Regions from separate parts of the Martelella sp. FOR1707 genome, predicted to be linked through region 4. Evidence: predicted binding sites of a transcription regulator. Region 4 holds the regulator's gene; each other region holds the start of a gene.
The links. Region 4 encodes PhoB, which activates phosphate uptake and scavenging genes when phosphate is short. Its sites were predicted from a motif close to TGTCATNNANCTGTCAT; they were not measured.

Region 1 (4,197 bases), on a different contig from region 4:
CCCGTGCCGGTCGGTATAGGTCCGGGTCAGGCGCGAGGCGATCTTGGTGCAGAACACATTGGCGGTGGTCACGCCGAAGGTGTGATAGAGCACGGCGATATCGAACCGGCCGAAATGGAAGATCTTCTGGCGCTCGGGATCGGCGAGCATGGCGACAAGGTTCGGCGCCTCCGTCTGCCCCGGCGCGATCTGGATAAGGTCGGCGCTGCCGTCGCCCGGCGATATCTGCACCACGCACAGCCGGTCGCGACGCGGAATAAGCCCCAACGTCTCGCTGTCGATCGCGATTGCGCCGGTGTAACGCGCCGCCTGTTCTGCCGGAATATCCTGTTTGTGCACGCGGATCATGTCGCGCATCTCCATCGCCTGTCTTGTCGTCATGAACCGGGTTCATAGCGGATTGGTCCGCGCGACGATACCCAAAAACGCGGCGGCCGCCGAGAACCTCGCCATGCCGCTGACCATGCAGGGGTGTTGTGCAATCGCAGCCGAGGGGCTATCGCATGAGGCAAGTATGACCAAGGCGGAGACACTCCGCTTCCTTCAGCGTAACCGGAAAGGACGGCCATGAGTCTGCTAAATCCCGTCCGCGCATTGTGGCAGCGCCACCGCGCGCTTTCCATCGCCTTTATCGGGGCCCTGCTTCTGACGCTGGCCCTCGCGCTCAAGACCGTGCTGGCGGTCTATTACTGGCACAGCCCCCGCGAACTGGAGCTGAAGAGCTGGATGACGCTCGGCCATGTGGCGATGGTCAACGATATCCCCGTGCACGACCTCGCCGAGGCGCTCGGCCTCGATCCGGAACATAGCCGCCGCCTGCCGCTCTGGCGGATCACGCGGGAGCGCGGCGAGACGCTGGAGGAACTGGAAGACCAGATCGCCGAAGCGCTCGACGAGCACGAACAGGCCGGCGACGATGAATGAACAGTTTCTGGCGCTGGTTCCGGTCTACGGCATTCCGGTCATGGCGCTCATCGTGTTTCTGGCCTGTCTCGGCATACCGATGCCCGCCGCCGTGATCATGCTGTTTGGCGGATCGCTGGCCGCCTCCGGCGATCTGCCGATGCTGCCGGCGATCGCCGCCTGCCTCGCGGCCGCATCGACCTCCGACCAGATCGGCTACTGGGTCGGACGCAAGGGCGGCGCGAAATATCTGGCGCGGTTCGCCGCGCGCGGCCCCAAGCGCCAGCGTCTGGTGGACCGCGCCCAGGACTATCTTGAGCGGCGCGGCGTTTTCGCCATCTTCTTCACCCGCTGGCTGCTGGCCCAGATCAGCCCCTATATCAACCCTGTCGCAGGCGCTGCCGGCATGCGCTGGCGCGCCTTCACGGTCGCGGCCATCTGCGGTCAGACCGTCTGGGTGTCGACCTATAACATTCTCGGCTTCATATTCTCCCGCAACATCATCGCCGTCGCCCATGTCATGGGCAATGCCACCGGCTTTCTCGCAGCCGGCGTGATTTCGCTTGCGCTGTTCTGGTACATCACCCGCGTCCTGCACTTCTCGCTCAAGAAGCGCCGGCGCAAGCGCTACCTGAAGCCGCGCGGACGGCGCTACCGTTCCTGAGGTTCATCAAACCGCAGCAAAAACGTCATCGGATTGTTATCCGGCGGGACTATCGCGGAAGCGCACTAACCCTTCCCGACGCTCTTTCAAAGAGGTTCCCATGCGCGCCCGTCTCGCACTTCTCGCCGCCGCTACCTGCCTTGCAGGTGCTGCCAATGCCGCAACCATCTATCCGCTCGATCGCGCCACCGTGCTGTCGTCCTCGCCCTTCGACTTCAAGGTCGAGCTGGATGCGGTCTATGACGCCGGCGATATCGACGTCACCGTCAACGGCAAGCCCTATGCCGAGGTCTTCGGCCAGGAAGCCGAATTCGTCGCCGACGAGAAGGGCAAGGATGACGAGAGCCTCGGCTCCGCCCTGATCCTGCGCGATCTCGCCATTGCAGATGCCGGCGACTACACCGTTGCCGTCAAGGCCGGCGACGAGGAAAAGGAAGTCACCTGGACCGTCTACGCCACGCCGGAAACGCCCAAGGCCAAGAACATCATCTTCTTCGTCGCCGACGGCCTTTCCATGGGTCACCGCACGGCTGCCCGCATCATGTCCAAGGGCATGACCGAGGGCAAGGCCGACGGTCGCCTGAACATGGATGACCTCGACAACATGGCCACGATCGGCACCTCCTCGACCCATTCGATCGCGACCGATTCGGCCAACACCATGTCGGCCTACATGACCGGCCACAAGACCCGCGTGAACGCGCTCGGAGTCTATGCCGACCGCACGCCGGACAGCCTGGACGACCCCAAGGTCGAGACCATTGCCGAGGCGCTGCGCCGCCAGACCGGCAAGTCGATCGGCGTCGTTTCCACCGCCGAGATCGAGGACGCCACGCCGGCCGCCGTCGTCGCCCATACGCGCCTTCGCGGCGACAAGGCCGAGATCGTCGGCATGTTCTACGACGTCAAGCCGGAAGTCATCCTCGGCGGCGGCTCCGCCTACTTCCTGAAGTCCGATGTCGCCGGCTCCAAGCGCAAGGACGACAACGACTATATCGCCATGTTCGAAGAGGCCGGCTACACCGTCGTCACCTCCGCCGACGAACTGGCGTCTGCCGAAAAGCCGGAAGACGGCAAGCTGCTCGGCCTGTTCCACACCGGCAACATGGATTCCACGCTTGACCGCGATTCCCTGAAGAAGGGCAGCGTCGACAAGTTCCCGAACCAGCCGGGCCTCGTGGACATGACGACGGCGGCGCTCGAGCAGCTTTCGAAGAATCCTGAAGGCTTCTTCCTGACGGTCGAGGCCGCCAATGTCGACAAGATGTCGCATCCGCTCGACTGGGACCGCGCCGTCATGGACATGATCGAATTCGACCAGGCCATCGGCGCTGCCATGGAATGGATGAATTCCAACCCGGACACGCTGATCGTCGTTACCGGCGACCACACCCACGGCTTCTCGGTCATCGGCACGATCGACGACGAGATCGAAGCCGACGAGATGCGCAACAAGGTCATGACCTATGACGACGCTGGCTTCCCGAACTATACGGATGAAAACGGCGACGGCTATCCGGACCAGATCGACGTTTCGCGTCGCCTCGCCATGTTCGCCAACAACTTCCCCGACTATTACGAGACCTTCCGCCCGAAGATGGACGGTCCGTTCGAGCCGGCTGTGAAGGACGAGAACGGCCGCTACGTCGCCAACGAAGCCTACAAGGATGTTCCCGGCGCGGTTCTGCGCACCGGCAACCTGCCCTATGACGCCTCGACCGGCGTTCACGCCGTCGATGACGTTGTCCTGCAGGCCACCGGCCCCGGCGCCGACGGCTTCAAGGGCTATATGGAACAGTCCGACGTCTACGGCGTACTGGCCGACGCCTTCGCGCTCGGCACCAGCCAGAAGCAGTAAGCTTCACCTTCAAGACGGGACCGGGCGGGCGTCGCCCGGTCCTCTCCTGCCAGGAGAACTGATCTGATGACCGCGATGTCCCTTTCCCGCCGCAGCCTGCTAGCCGCCTTCGGCACGCTCAGCCTCGGCCTTGCCGTCCGCCCCGCCTTCGCTGCCGATGAACTGTCCTTTGACGAGCTCTACGGCTCCTTCAGCCCGCTCGGCCTGAAGTTTTCCGACAAGGTGAAGGCCCTGACCGGAGAGAAGGTCTCGATCCGCGGCTTCATGGCCCCGCCGCTGAAGGCGGAAGCGAAATTCTTCGTGCTCTCGGAAATCCCGATGGCGCTCTGCCCGTTCTGCTCCTCGGATGCCGATTGGCCGGACAATATCATGGTCGTCTATCTCGACCGCAAGCAGACATTCACCCAACCGAACCAGATGATCGAGGTGACAGGCACGCTCGAGACCGGCTCCTGGGTGGACCCCGAGACCGGCTTCGTCAGCCAGCTGCGCCTGCGCGGCGCGCGCTACAGCAAGGTCTGAAACGACATACCCGAAAGGTCAGTCCCGATGCTGCCTCTCTCGCTCAACGATATCGCCGTCACCTTTCCGGGCCTCGACAGTCCTGTACTGACGATACCGAAGCTTGAGATCGCGGCCGGCGAACGGGTCGCGATCACCGGCCCTTCGGGTTCCGGCAAGAGCACGCTCGTCAACATCATCACCGGCTTGGAGCGCCTCGCCCATGGCAGCGCGCGCTGGGGCGAGACCGAGCTTTCGGTGCTGTCGGAAA
Region 2 (4,197 bases), 130 kb from region 4:
CGGCCCAGTAGTTCTGCACCGCGAACAGCGCCCAAAGCGCGGCAACCGGCCAGCCGATCAGGGTGATCTGCAGGATCAGGCAGATGACCCCCGAAAACGGTTTGCCGATGGTGAAAAACGAAAGCCACGGCAGAATGACGGCGATGAAATAGCGCATGAATATCCTCTTATCTGAAGACCGGACGAACGGGTCTTTTTAAGGGAAGATGGTGCTTTCGGTCGCGGTTTTGGAGGCCGGACGGCTCAATCTTACGAAAATTTGAGGAATTGGCGACCGATTTCAAACGGATATGCCTTGTATCACATTGCCATTCCCCTCATATTATCGTCAGGCTTGCTGGAGCCCCCCAGCGGCGCCTGGGCTGTCGCCATGCTGCGATGCCCGACACCGTGAGCAACGAGGGGCTTTTTTAGAGGAACTCAATGGCTGATCTTCGCAACTATCAGAACCACGCGCAGGCGGGAGCCCAGGCGAGCGCTGAGATCGATCAGGGACTGCGCGCCTATATGCTGCGCGTCTACAATCTCATGGCGCTTGGCCTCGTGATCACCGGCATCGCGGCTTTTGGAATCTTCACGGCCTCGGTATCGGGCGATGCCAGCGGCCAGGTTCAGCTTACCCAGTTCGGTCAGGTCATGTACGCCTCGCCGCTGAAGTGGCTCGTCATGTTCGCCCCGCTGATCGCCTTCTTCTTTCTGGCGTTCCGCATCAACAAGATGAGCGTCGCCGCCGCCCAGACCGCGTTCTGGGTCTATGCCGGGCTGACCGGTATTTCGCTGTCGACGATCTTCCTGGTTTATACCGGCCAGAGCATCGTCCAGACCTTCTTCATCACCGCTGCCTCGTTCGGCGCGCTGTCGCTTTACGGCTACACCACCAAGCGTGATCTGTCGGCGATGGGTTCCTTCATGGTGATCGGCCTGTTCGGCATCATCATCGCCATGATCGTCAACATCTTCCTGCAGTCGAGCGCGCTCGGCTTCGCGATCTCGGTTCTCGGCGTGCTGATCTTCGCCGGCCTGACAGCCTGGGACACGCAGAAGATCAAGGAAATGTATTATGAAGGCGACGGCCATGAAGTGGCTGGCCGCAAGGCGGTGATGGGCGCGCTGACGCTCTACCTCGACTTCATCAACATGTTCCTGTTCCTGCTGCGCCTGCTCGGCAACCGGAACTGATCCCGATCGAGGATATCAACCTGATCAAGGCGGCTTTCGGGCCGCCTTTTTCATGCCCGCTTCCATGAGGAGGGTAAGCGGATTATCGTTATCGCATCCCTCCAACCGCCGCGACCGAGACCATGACCGTAATCCTCCGCCCTGCCGCACCCGCCGATCTTACCGCAATCACCGAAATCTATGCCGAAAGCGTGCTGAACGGGGTCGCGAGCTATGAACTGGAGCCGCCGGGCCGGGACGAAATGGAAGCGCGGATGACCGCGATCACCGCCGCCCATTACCCCTATCTTGCCGCCGTCGAGGGCGACCGCGTGATCGGCTATGCCTATGCCAGCGCCTTCCGCACGCGGCCTGCCTATCGCTGGCTGGTCGAAAACTCGGTCTATCTCTCTCCGGAAGCACGCGGCAAGGGCGTCGGCAAAAGCCTGCTTTCGCGGCTGATCGAGGAATGCGAGACGCGCGGCTTCCGCCAGATGGTCGCCGTCATCGGCGGGGCCAGCCCGGCCTCCATCGCGCTCCACGCGGCGCTCGGCTTCACCGAGGCGGGCCGGCTGACGGGCACCGGCTTCAAGCACGGCAAATGGTTGGACACCGTATTCATGCAGCGCCCGCTTGGCGAGGGGAACCGGAGCGACCCGCTGCCATTATCGCTTTGACCGCGTGTGACATCGCCGCCGGCGGAACCATCCGCTCGGGCCGCGCATTGAAGAAGACGGGACGCCTTGCAAAGACGGACGAATCCCTGCACTTTCCTCATCCTCCCTTCATTTCGGGCAAGGAAAACGATTTGCGCTACGCCATCTATTTCACTCCCGCCATCGACCATCCCCTGACGATTGCCGCCAGCCGCTGGCTCGGCTACGACGCCTTTGCCGGCGAGGAACGGCCGTTTCCAGACAGTATCGCGCTCGCCGCCGGCCGGATGAGCGCCGTGACGGCGGCGGCCGCCCGCTACGGCTTCCACGCCACGCTGAAGGCGCCGTTCCGGCTAGCCGACAACGCCACGCCGGCAGCGCTGGAGGCCGCCTTCGACGTGTTCTGCCGCAAGCACAGCCCGTTCGACATACCCGAATTGAAGCTCGGCAAGCTCGGCAAGTTCCACGCCCTCGTTCCGGCTGGAGAAAGCCAGATGCTGCAGGATTTCGCCGCCGATGTGGTGCGCTATTTCGAGCCGATGCGCGCGCCGCTCGCCAATGAGGAGATCGCGCGGCGCAAGCCGGAGGAACTGAGCGAGACCGAGCGCGACAATCTGGAGCGCTGGGGCTACCCTTACGTCTTCGATGACTTCCGCTTCCACATGACGCTGACGGGGCCGGTGACCGGAACCGACATGCATGTGATCGAGACAGCCATCGAGGATTATTTCGCCCCCTTCGTCGGCAAGCCGCTTGAAATTTCCGGCCTCGGGCTGTTCATGGAGGAGCGGCGCGGCGCGCCCTTCGTCATCCGCCGCTGGCAGCCGCTGACGGGTGGCCAAACCACGCTTTTCGGGACCGAAGAGACAGGTACGAGTGAGACTGAGGCCGGAGAAACCGAGGAATGAGCGCCGAAACCGTTTTCACCAATGCGCGGATCGTGCTTGAGGACGAGATCGTGCATGGCGCGCTCCTGGCGCGCGACGGCGAAATCGTTGACATCTCGGGACACCCGACCCGCCATGGCGACGACATGGAGGGCGACTACCTGATCCCCGGCCTGATCGAGCTTCACACCGATCATCTCGAAGGCCATTATGCGCCGCGCCCCGGCGTGCGCTGGGACAAGATCGCGGCCGTGCAGGCCCATGACGGCCAGATCATCGCGTCCGGCATCACCACTGTTTTCGACTGCCTGCGCATGGGATCCGACGATACCGACGGCTTCGATCTCGGCGAGATGCGCGACATGGCCGACGCGATCCAGCAGGCCGAGCGCGAAAACCGGCTGAAGGCCCAGCATTTCCTGCATCTACGCTGCGAGGTTTCCGCCGCCAACGTCATGGAGCATTTCGCCGGCTTCGAGAACGATCCGCATGTCAGGCTGACATCGCTGATGGACCATGCGCCGGGCCAGCGGCAGTTCACCGATCTTTCCCAATACGAGCTTTTTTACAAGCCGAAGCGCGGACTTTCCGATGAGGCCTTCGCCGCCTTCGTCGCGGAGCGTCAGGGCCAGTCGGAAAAATATGCCGGGCGGCACCGGCAGATGATCTCCGACCACTGCGCCGCCCGCGGCATCGCCATTGCCAGCCACGACGACGCCACGCTTGCCCATGTGGAAGAGGCGATCGGCCATGGCGTTGCGGTCGCCGAGTTTCCGACGAGTCTCGAGGCCGCCAACGCCTCGCACAAGGCTGGAATGTCGGTGCTGATGGGCGCGCCCAATGTGGTGCGCGGCAAATCGCATTCCGGGAACATCGCCGCGCGCGATCTCGCAGAGCGCGGCGTGCTCGATGTGCTGTCGTCGGATTACGTGCCTTTCAGCCTGCTCTACGCGCCGTTCATCCTCGCCGATACGATCGAGACGATCAGCCTGCCGCGCGCGCTGAAGATGGTGACGGCGACTCCGGCGAGAGCCGTGAAGCTTGACGATCGCGGGCGGATCGCGCCGGGGCTGAGGGCCGATCTGGTGCGCGTCCACCGCCCCGCCGGCGCGCCGGTGACCCGCGCTGTCTGGCGGGCCGGCAAGCGGGTGGCCTGACCGGATGGCCGAGCCGGGCAGGATGATCGTCGTGGTCGGCCCGAGCGGAGCGGGCAAGGACAGCGTGATCAACTACGCAGCTACCGTCCTTCGAAGCCATCCGCGCTTTGCCGTGGTGCGGCGCGTAATCACCCGGCCGAGCGACCACGACAGCGAGATCCACGAGACCATGACACCGGACGCCTTCGCGGCAAAAAAGGCTGTGGGCGGCTTTGCGGTTTCATGGTCCGCGCATGATCTGGACTACGGCATACCGGCCGAACACCGCGCCTTCGTCGCCAATGGCGGGGTGGCGCTCTGCAACGGTTCGCGCAAGGCGCTCGATGATTTCCGCGCGGC
Region 3 (4,197 bases), on a different contig from region 4:
ATCGAGAACGCGCTGGGCGAGGCCGTCCTGTCGCGCGAAAAGGCGCGCCGCGAGGAATCGTGGATCAAGCTCGAAGCCAAGTTCGAGGCCGGCGAGCGCGTTGAAGGTCTGATCTTCAACCAGGTCAAGGGTGGCTTCACCGTCGATCTCGACGGCGCCATCGCCTTCCTGCCGCGTTCGCAGGTGGATATCCGTCCGATCCGCGACGTTTCCCCGCTGATGCACACGCCGCAGCCGTTCGAAATCCTGAAGATGGACAAGCGCCGCGGCAACATCGTCGTTTCGCGCCGGACCGTTCTTGAGGAAAGCCGTGCGGAACAGCGTTCGGAAATCGTTCAGAACCTCGAAGAGGGCCAGGTTGTCGAGGGTGTCGTCAAGAACATCACCGATTACGGTGCTTTCGTGGATCTCGGCGGCATCGACGGCCTGCTTCACGTCACCGATATGGCATGGCGTCGCGTCAACCACCCGACCGAGCTTCTGACCATCGGCCAGAACGTCAAGGTTCAGATCATCCGCATCAACCAGGAAACGCATCGCATTTCGCTGGGCATGAAGCAGCTTGAAGCTGACCCGTGGGATGGCATTTCGGCGAAGTATCCGGAAGGCAAGAAGATTTCCGGTACCGTCACGAACATCACCGATTACGGCGCGTTCGTCGAGCTGGAGCCGGGCATCGAAGGCCTGATCCACATCTCGGAAATGTCCTGGACCAAGAAGAACGTACACCCCGGCAAGATCCTGTCGACCACGCAGGACGTCGATGTCGTCGTTCTCGAAGTCGATCCGGCCAAGCGCCGCATCTCGCTCGGTCTCAAGCAGACGCTCGAGAATCCGTGGGAAGCCTTCTCCTTCTCCAACCCGCCCGGCACCGAAGTCGAAGGCGAGATCAAGAACAAGACCGAGTTCGGCCTGTTCATCGGTCTCGAAGGCGATGTCGACGGCATGGTGCACCTTTCCGATCTCGACTGGAACCGTCCGGGCGAGCAGGTCATCGAGGAATACAACAAGGGCGATATCGTCAAGGCTGTCGTTCTCGATGTGGACATCGAAAAGGAACGCATCTCGCTCGGCATCAAGCAGCTTGGCAAGGATGCGCTGACGGAAGCAGCCGCTTCCGGCGACCTGCGCAAGGGTGCAGTCGTTTCCTGCGAAGTCATCGGCACCAATGACGGCGGCGTGGAAGTGAAGCTCGTCAACCACGACGACATTACCGCCTTCATCCGCCGTTCGGATCTGGCCCGCGACCGCGACGACCAGCGCCCCGAGCGTTTCTCGGTCGGCCAGGTCTTCGACGCCCGCGTCACCAACTTCTCCAAGCGCGACCGCAAGGTCATGCTGTCGATCAAGGCGCTGGAAATCGCCGAGGAGAAGGAAGCCGTGGCTCAGTTCGGTTCGTCCGACTCGGGCGCTTCGCTTGGCGACATTCTGGGCGCTGCGCTCAAGAACCGCGACGACCAGTAAGCCTCGCTTGCTTCACGAATAGAAAAACCGCCGGGTGGCAGCGCCCGGCGGTTTTTTGTTTTGTACCATCCGGCCTTTGGCCACCTTCTCCCCCACGGGGAGAAGGGGAAGACGGCATTGCCCGATCTTGTTGCTTGCACGGAAAACGCTGAAGTGCTCCTCCTCGCCCAGAAGGGGAGAGGGGCGCTCGTATGCAACTGGTGAGGGGGAGCGGCGGTTGCCAAATATGCGTGCGCCGTTTTATCTGCCCGTCATTTGCCCATGACGCTTGAACTCCCGCAGCACCTTCCCGATTTTGATAGAGCAGACGAAGGAACCCCGATGGCCACCAGGAAACCGATATTGCCGGGCACGAGCAGCAGGCCGCTTGATCCCGATCTGGACGCCCTGCAGTACGAGATCATGCAGGAGACGGCGCAGGCGCTGGGGCGGATCGGCGGACGGCTGGAGGAGGCGCTGGCGGCGCTCAGACGCCACGACGAGACGCCGGGCTCCAATCAGGACCGCGATGAACTGGTGCAGGCAGCGGCCGACCGCGCTTTCGCGCTGTTCATCCAGCGCGATTATCTGGGGCTGCGCACCGATCACCATCTGAAATCGACCTATGACATACCGCGCGAGGTGATGCTCAGGATCGGGGTGATGAAGAAGCGGGAGAAGGACGGCGACACGTGAGCATTGCGCAGGCTTCGAGCCGGCGATCAGGCGCGCGCTACGCAAACAAAAACGCCCCGGTTTTTGCCGGGGCGTTTGAGGACAGGGGGGTGTCTTAAGTAGCGGAGTGATGGAGGCGTTCAATCTCGTCTTTCAGGTGAAGTTTCCTGCGTTTGATCGATGCGATTTCCTGGTCGGGGCTGGACGGCGAAGCCATTACGTCGTGAAGCTTCCTCTCAAGTTCCGAATGCTTTTCCTCGAGAGCGGCAAGATGCGTCTGAACTGTCATTGCACACGTCCTTCCTTTGGTTTCGCGCCGCCGGATGCGGCGCCTCGTCATCAAAGTGCAATGTAAGAATGCCATGATCGAAGACGTTTGTCGAAGGCGGAAATGTGATTTTGTGAGGGCATTTTGCCCCAGGCCGGCAGGATCTCCCCGGCGCCTTGCTTTTCACCGAAAACGATTGATGCTAGAGCGTGTTTCGCCCGAAACGACGCATGGTCGGCGCGTGCCACATTCGTCGAATTTGTTGAAACAATGGAATGCCGATGAGCCCGATCAAGAATCCGCCTGTCGCCATCGTCATGGGGTCCCAGTCAGACTGGGAAACGATGAAGAACGCCGCCGACATTCTCGATATTCTCGACGTCGATTACGACGCGCGGATCGTCTCCGCCCACCGCACGCCGGACCGCATGTATGAATTCGCCCGCAGCGCCCGCGCCGAAGGCTTCCAGATCATCATTGCCGGCGCCGGCGGGGCAGCGCATCTGCCGGGCATGATGGCGGCGCTGACGCCGTTGCCGGTTTTCGGCGTGCCGGTGCAGTCGCGCGCGCTCTCCGGCCAGGACAGCCTGTTGTCGATCGTGCAGATGCCGGCGGGCATTCCGGTTGGAACGCTCGCCATCGGCAAGGCCGGCGCTGTCAATGCGGCGCTTCTGGCGGCAGCCGTTCTGGCGCTGGCCGATCCGGAGCTTGCAGGTCGGCTCGATGAATATCGCGTGCGCCAGGCGGCAAGCGTTGCCGAATACCCCATCGACAAGGACGAATGAGTTTCATGAAGACCATCGGTATCATCGGCGGCGGCCAGCTTGGCCGCATGCTGGCCATGGCGGCCGCCCGGCTTTCGATCCGCACCGTCATTCTGGAGCCGCAGGAAGATTGCCCGGCCGCCCAGGTCGCGAACCGTCATATCGTGGCAGGTTATGATGACGAGGCGGCGTTGCCCGAGCTCGCTCGGGCCTGCGAAACCATCACCTATGAATTCGAGAATGTGCCGGAGAAAAGCGCCGCGCTTCTCTCCGCCGAACGGCCTGTCTATCCGCCGGCCCGCGCGCTGTCCGTGTCGCAGGATCGGCTCACCGAAAAGACCTTCCTCAACGACAGCGGCATCGCCACCGCCGGTTTCCGGGCGGTTGATACCGCTGAGGACCTTGCGGACGCGCTTGAGGCGTTCGGTGGACGCGGCGTGTTGAAGACCCGCCGCTTCGGCTATGACGGCAAGGGGCAGTGGGTGTTTGACGGCAGCGACAATGATCCGGAGGCCGCTTTCGCAGCGCTCAATGGCGCGCCCGCGATCTTTGAGGAGTGGATCGATTTCGACCGCGAAATCTCTGTGATCGCCGCGCGCGGCATGGACGGCACGATCGTCTGTTTCGATCCGGCCGAGAATGTCCACCGCGAGGGCATTCTGCGGACCTCCACCGTTCCGGCCAGCGTTTCGCCGGACATTGCGGCGGCTGCCCGCGCTGCTGCAGAGCGGCTGCTGATCGGACTCGATTATGTCGGGGTTCTGGGGCTGGAACTGTTCGTCGCGCGCGACGGCAGGCTGATTGCCAATGAATTCGCCCCGCGCGTTCATAATTCCGGCCACTGGACCGAGGCGGCCTGCGTCATCTCGCAGTTCGAGCAGCATATCCGCGCCGTTTGCGGCCTGCCGCTGATCGACCCGTCACGTCACAGCGATTGCGTGATGCATAACATCATCGGCGACGACATGGAGCGGATTCCGGAGTGGATGACGACCGAAGGCGCGCTCGTTCATCTCTATGGCAAGGCCGAAAGCCGTGCCGGGCGGA
Region 4 (4,197 bases):
AACCCCAACCCGTTTCCGAAATCGATCTACGAGAACGTCGCCTATGGCCCGCGCATTCACGGCCTTGCCCGCCACCGCGCCGATTTCGACAGGATCGTGGAGACCAGCCTGCAGAAGGCCGGCCTGTTCAACGAGGTCAAGGACCGGCTGCATGAGCCCGGCACCAGCCTTTCCGGCGGCCAGCAGCAGCGGCTCTGCATCGCCCGCGCCATTGCGGTCAGCCCCGAAGTGATCCTGATGGACGAACCGTGCTCGGCGCTCGACCCGATCGCGACCGCGCGCGTGGAAGAGCTGATCAGCGAGTTGAAGCAGAATTACACCATCGTGATGGTGACCCATTCGATGCAGCAGGCCGCGCGCGTTTCCGAACGCACGGCGATGTTCCACCTCGGCTACATGGTCGAGGAGGACGACACCGACACGATTTTCACAAATCCCGCGGACCAGCGCACCCAGGACTACATCATGGGCCGGTTCGGTTAAGGAGACGCACAAGATGGCACACTCGCATATCATATCGGCCTTCGACGAGGAGCTGAAATACCTCCAGCGCCGTATCTCGGAAATGGGCGGCATGGCGGAAGAGATGGTCTCGCAATCCGTCGTGGCGCTGGTCAACACCGATACCGAACTCGCCGAAAAGGTGATCGCGGAGGATCTGGCGCTGGACGATGCCGAGCGTGAGGTCGGCGAAAAGGCGATCGTCACCATCGCGCGGCGCCAGCCGGTAGCGGCGGACCTGCGCGAAATCATGGGCGCGATCCGCATCGCCGCCGACCTCGAGCGCGTCGGCGACATGGCCAAGAACACCGCCAAGCGGGTGATCTCGGTGCAGGGCACCGGCGTGCCGCGCAAGCTTGCCCATGGTATCGAGCATCTGTCGGAACTGGCGCTGCTGCAGCTCAAGGAAGTGCTCGACGCCTACACTTCGCGCCAGGCCGACAAGGCCAATTCGATCCGCGAGCGCGACGAGGAGATCGACGCGATCTACACCTCGCTGTTCCGCGAGCTTCTGACCTACATGATGGAAGATCCGCGCAACATCACCACCTGCACGCATCTTCTGTTCTGCGCCAAGAACATCGAGCGCATCGGCGACCACGCCACCAATATTGCTGAAATGATCTACTACATCGCCACCGGCTCGCAGCCGCAGGGAGAACGCCCGAAGGACGACATGTCGCCCTCGGTCGGCTCCGGCGAGAGCAAATCCTGACACCATGTGACGAGGGCACGAGATGGTTCCGAAGATTGCAGTTGTCGAAGATGAAGAAGCGCTGAGCGTTCTGCTGCGCTACAATCTCGAATCCGAAGGCTATGAAGTCGAGACGATCGCGCGCGGCGACGAGGCCGAAATTCGGCTTCAGGAGCGGGTGCCGGACCTTTTGCTGCTCGACTGGATGCTGCCGGGCGTTTCCGGCATCGAGCTTTGCCGCAGGCTGAGGATGCGGCCGGAAACCGAGCGCCTGCCGATCATCATGCTGACGGCGCGCGGCGAGGAAAGCGAGAAGGTGCGCGGCCTTGCGATCGGCGCCGACGATTATGTCGTCAAGCCGTTCTCGACGCCTGAACTGATGGCGCGGGTCAAGGCGATCCTGCGCCGGGCCCGGCCGGAAGTGCTCTCCAGCGTGCTCAAATGCGGCGATATCGAGCTTGACCGCGAGACCCACCGCGTCCACCGCAAGGCCAAGGAAGTCCGCCTCGGCCCGACCGAGTTCCGGTTGCTCGAATTCCTGATGACCTCGCCCGGAAGGGTGTTCTCCCGCTCCCAGCTTCTCGACGGCGTCTGGGGCCACGACATCTATGTCGACGAACGCACCGTCGACGTCCATGTCGGCCGGCTGCGCAAGGCCCTCAACTTCTCGCAAATGCCCGACGTGATCCGCACCGTGCGCGGCGCGGGCTATTCGATGGAAGTGTAAGGCAGTGCCTCTCAGCCGTCCCCTTCTCCCCGTGGGGAGAAGGTGGCCGAAGGCCGGATGAGGGCAGCGGCATCGCCATGGTCGTGGCGCTCGCGGGTCACTTCAACGTCCGGGGTTCTCCCCTCACCCGGCGCATGCGCGCCACCCTCTCCCCTCCGGGGCGAGGGGTAGAAGGCTGCGATGGCAATGGGTTTCATCGGCGCCTCGCCGTTGGGCGCTCCGCAAATACCGCCCCCAGACATTGCGATATCGCATCGTTTCCTTATCCTGAGGCCATCAAAGCGCTGCTCTTTCGGCAGCAGGCAATTGATTTTTCCCTTCAGACAGGGCACGGACAGACCCATCAGACAAAAGGAACCGAGATGACGCGCGCGAGTTTTACTGAGCCGGCGGTGATGGCCGACCTGATGGCCCGGATGCTGTGGGAAATCCAGGCGGTGCATTTCTCGCCCGACGAGCCCTACAAGCTCTCCTCCGGCCTTGTAAGCCCGGTCTATATCGACTGCCGGCGGCTGATCTCGTTTCCGCGGATCCGCTCCACCCTGATGGATTTCGCCGCAGCCAAGATCATGGCCGAGGCCGGCTTCGAACAGTTCGACTGCGTCGCCGGCGGCGAGACCGCAGGCATTCCCTTTGCAGCCTTTCTCGCCGACCGGCTCGACCTGCCGATGATCTATTGCCGCAAGAAGCCAAAGGGCTACGGCAAGAACGCGCAGATCGAAGGCCATATGCCGGAAGGCGCGCGGGTGCTGGTGATCGAGGACCTGACCACGGCGGGCGGCTCGATGTTCAACTTCATCGATGCGATCCGCAATGCCGGCGGCATCGTGAACCACGGCATGGCGCTGTTCTACTACGATATTTTCGCCGAAGCCGGGAAACGTTTCGATAATGGCGGCGTTGACCTACATTATATCGCAACATGGCAGAACGTGCTGGCGGTGGCGCGCGAGAAGAAACTGTTTGATGACAAGGCGCTCGATTCCGTCGCCGATTTTCTCGATCAGCCGATGGCATGGTCCAAGGCGCGCGGCGGCATTGACCAGCTGCCCGCCTGACGCCGCGAACGCGATAAAACGAACTGGGAGAAGACAATGATCCTTTGCTGCGGCGAAGCCCTTATCGACATGCTGCCCCGTGAGACCACAAAGGGCGAGCCGGCGTTTTCGCCCTATGCCGGCGGCGCGGTCTGCAATACGGCAGTGGCGCTTGCAAGGCTCGGCCGGCCGACCGGCTTCTTCTCGGGTATCTCATCGGACCTGATGGGCGATATCATCCGTGAAAAGCTCGATGCCTCCAATGTCGACCATTCTTATGTCGCCACCTCCGACCGGCCGACCACGCTCGCCTTCGTCAAGCTGGTGAACGGCGCGGCGAGCTACGCCTTTTATGACGAGAATACCGCCGGCCGGATGATCACCGAGGCCGACCTGCCGGAGATCGGCGATGATTGCAGCGCCATGCATTTCGGCGCGATCAGCCTGATCCCGGAGCCCTGCGGCTCGACCTACGAGGCGCTTTTGATGCGTGAAGCGGAGAGCCGCGTGATCTCGCTCGACCCCAATATCCGCACGAGCTTCATCACCGACCCCGACAAGCACCGTGCCCGGATCGAGCGGATGGCGGCGAAAGCCGATATTCTCAAATTCTCCGACGAGGATCTCGACTGGTTCGGGCTGGAAGGTTCGCTCGACGACAAGGCCCGCCACTGGATTGCAGCCGGTGCCAGCCTCGTTGTCGTGACCCGCGGCGGCGACAGCACGATCGCCTACACCGCTAAAGAGAAGGTCGAAGTGGCAAGCGAAAAGGTCGAGGTGGTCGACACCGTCGGCGCCGGCGACACGTTTGACGCCGGCATCCTCGCCTCGCTCGACCTCGCCGGCCTGCTCACCAAGGACAAGGTGAAGACGCTTTCCGCCGATGCCATCCGCGATGCGCTGGCCCTTGGCGCAAAGGCCGCCGCCGTCACCGTATCCCGCGCCGGCGCCAACCCGCCCTTCGCCCGCGAAATCGGACTATGATCGGGGGCTGGTTCCCTACACCAGCCCGCGGCCCTTCAGCATTGCCTCAGGGCCCGGCATGCGGCCCCGGAACGCCTGATAGGCCGCCTCGGGCGCGACAGAGCCGCCTTTGGTGAGGATTTCCGATTTGAGCTTGCCGGCGGTTGCCGGGTCGAAGACGTTGCCGGCCTCCTCGAAGGCCTCGAAGGCGTCGGCGTCCAGCACTTCGGACCACATGTAGGAATAATATCCTGCGGAATAGCCATCGCCGGAGA

Region 1: V6765_RS19890 (alkaline phosphatase) is a predicted target of PhoB. The motif match lies at 1,591-1,607, and genes of this name have one in related genera.
Region 2: V6765_RS16615 (DUF1045 domain-containing protein) is a predicted target of PhoB. The motif match lies at 1,931-1,947, and genes of this name have one in related genera.
Region 3: V6765_RS08825 (YdcH family protein) is a predicted target of PhoB. The motif match lies at 2,453-2,469, and genes of this name have one in related genera.

What each region holds. Positions count from the first base shown of each region.
Region 1 covers NZ_JBAKFP010000007.1:273,696-277,892, reverse strand. The annotation lists gene V6765_RS19905 (ribonuclease D) at 1-357, opposite strand, end outside; gene V6765_RS19900 (hypothetical protein) at 568-924, shown strand; gene V6765_RS19895 (DedA family protein) at 917-1,567, shown strand; gene V6765_RS19890 (alkaline phosphatase) at 1,668-3,425, shown strand; gene V6765_RS19885 (hypothetical protein) at 3,492-3,947, shown strand; gene V6765_RS19880 (ABC transporter ATP-binding protein) at 3,975-4,197, shown strand, end outside.
Region 2 covers NZ_JBAKFP010000005.1:495,623-499,819, reverse strand. The annotation lists gene V6765_RS16630 (hypothetical protein) at 1-157, opposite strand, end outside; gene V6765_RS16625 (Bax inhibitor-1/YccA family protein) at 424-1,179, shown strand; gene V6765_RS16620 (N-acetyltransferase family protein) at 1,302-1,835, shown strand; gene V6765_RS16615 (DUF1045 domain-containing protein) at 1,967-2,722, shown strand; gene V6765_RS16610 (alpha-D-ribose 1-methylphosphonate 5-triphosphate diphosphatase) at 2,719-3,858, shown strand; gene phnN (phosphonate metabolism protein/1,5-bisphosphokinase (PRPP-forming) PhnN) at 3,863-4,197, shown strand, end outside.
Region 3 covers NZ_JBAKFP010000003.1:189,839-194,035, reverse strand. The annotation lists gene rpsA (30S ribosomal protein S1) at 1-1,464, shown strand, start outside; gene V6765_RS08830 (DUF6665 family protein) at 1,786-2,139, shown strand; gene V6765_RS08825 (YdcH family protein) at 2,234-2,407, opposite strand; gene purE (5-(carboxyamino)imidazole ribonucleotide mutase) at 2,662-3,171, shown strand; gene V6765_RS08815 (5-(carboxyamino)imidazole ribonucleotide synthase) at 3,168-4,197, shown strand, end outside.
Region 4 covers NZ_JBAKFP010000005.1:367,216-371,412, reverse strand. The annotation lists gene pstB (phosphate ABC transporter ATP-binding protein PstB) at 1-483, shown strand, start outside; gene phoU (phosphate signaling complex protein PhoU) at 497-1,216, shown strand; gene phoB (phosphate regulon transcriptional regulator PhoB) at 1,239-1,922, shown strand; gene V6765_RS16035 (hypothetical protein) at 1,934-2,119, opposite strand; gene V6765_RS16030 (orotate phosphoribosyltransferase) at 2,285-2,980, shown strand; gene V6765_RS16025 (carbohydrate kinase family protein) at 3,017-3,943, shown strand; gene V6765_RS16020 (M3 family metallopeptidase) at 3,959-4,197, opposite strand, start outside.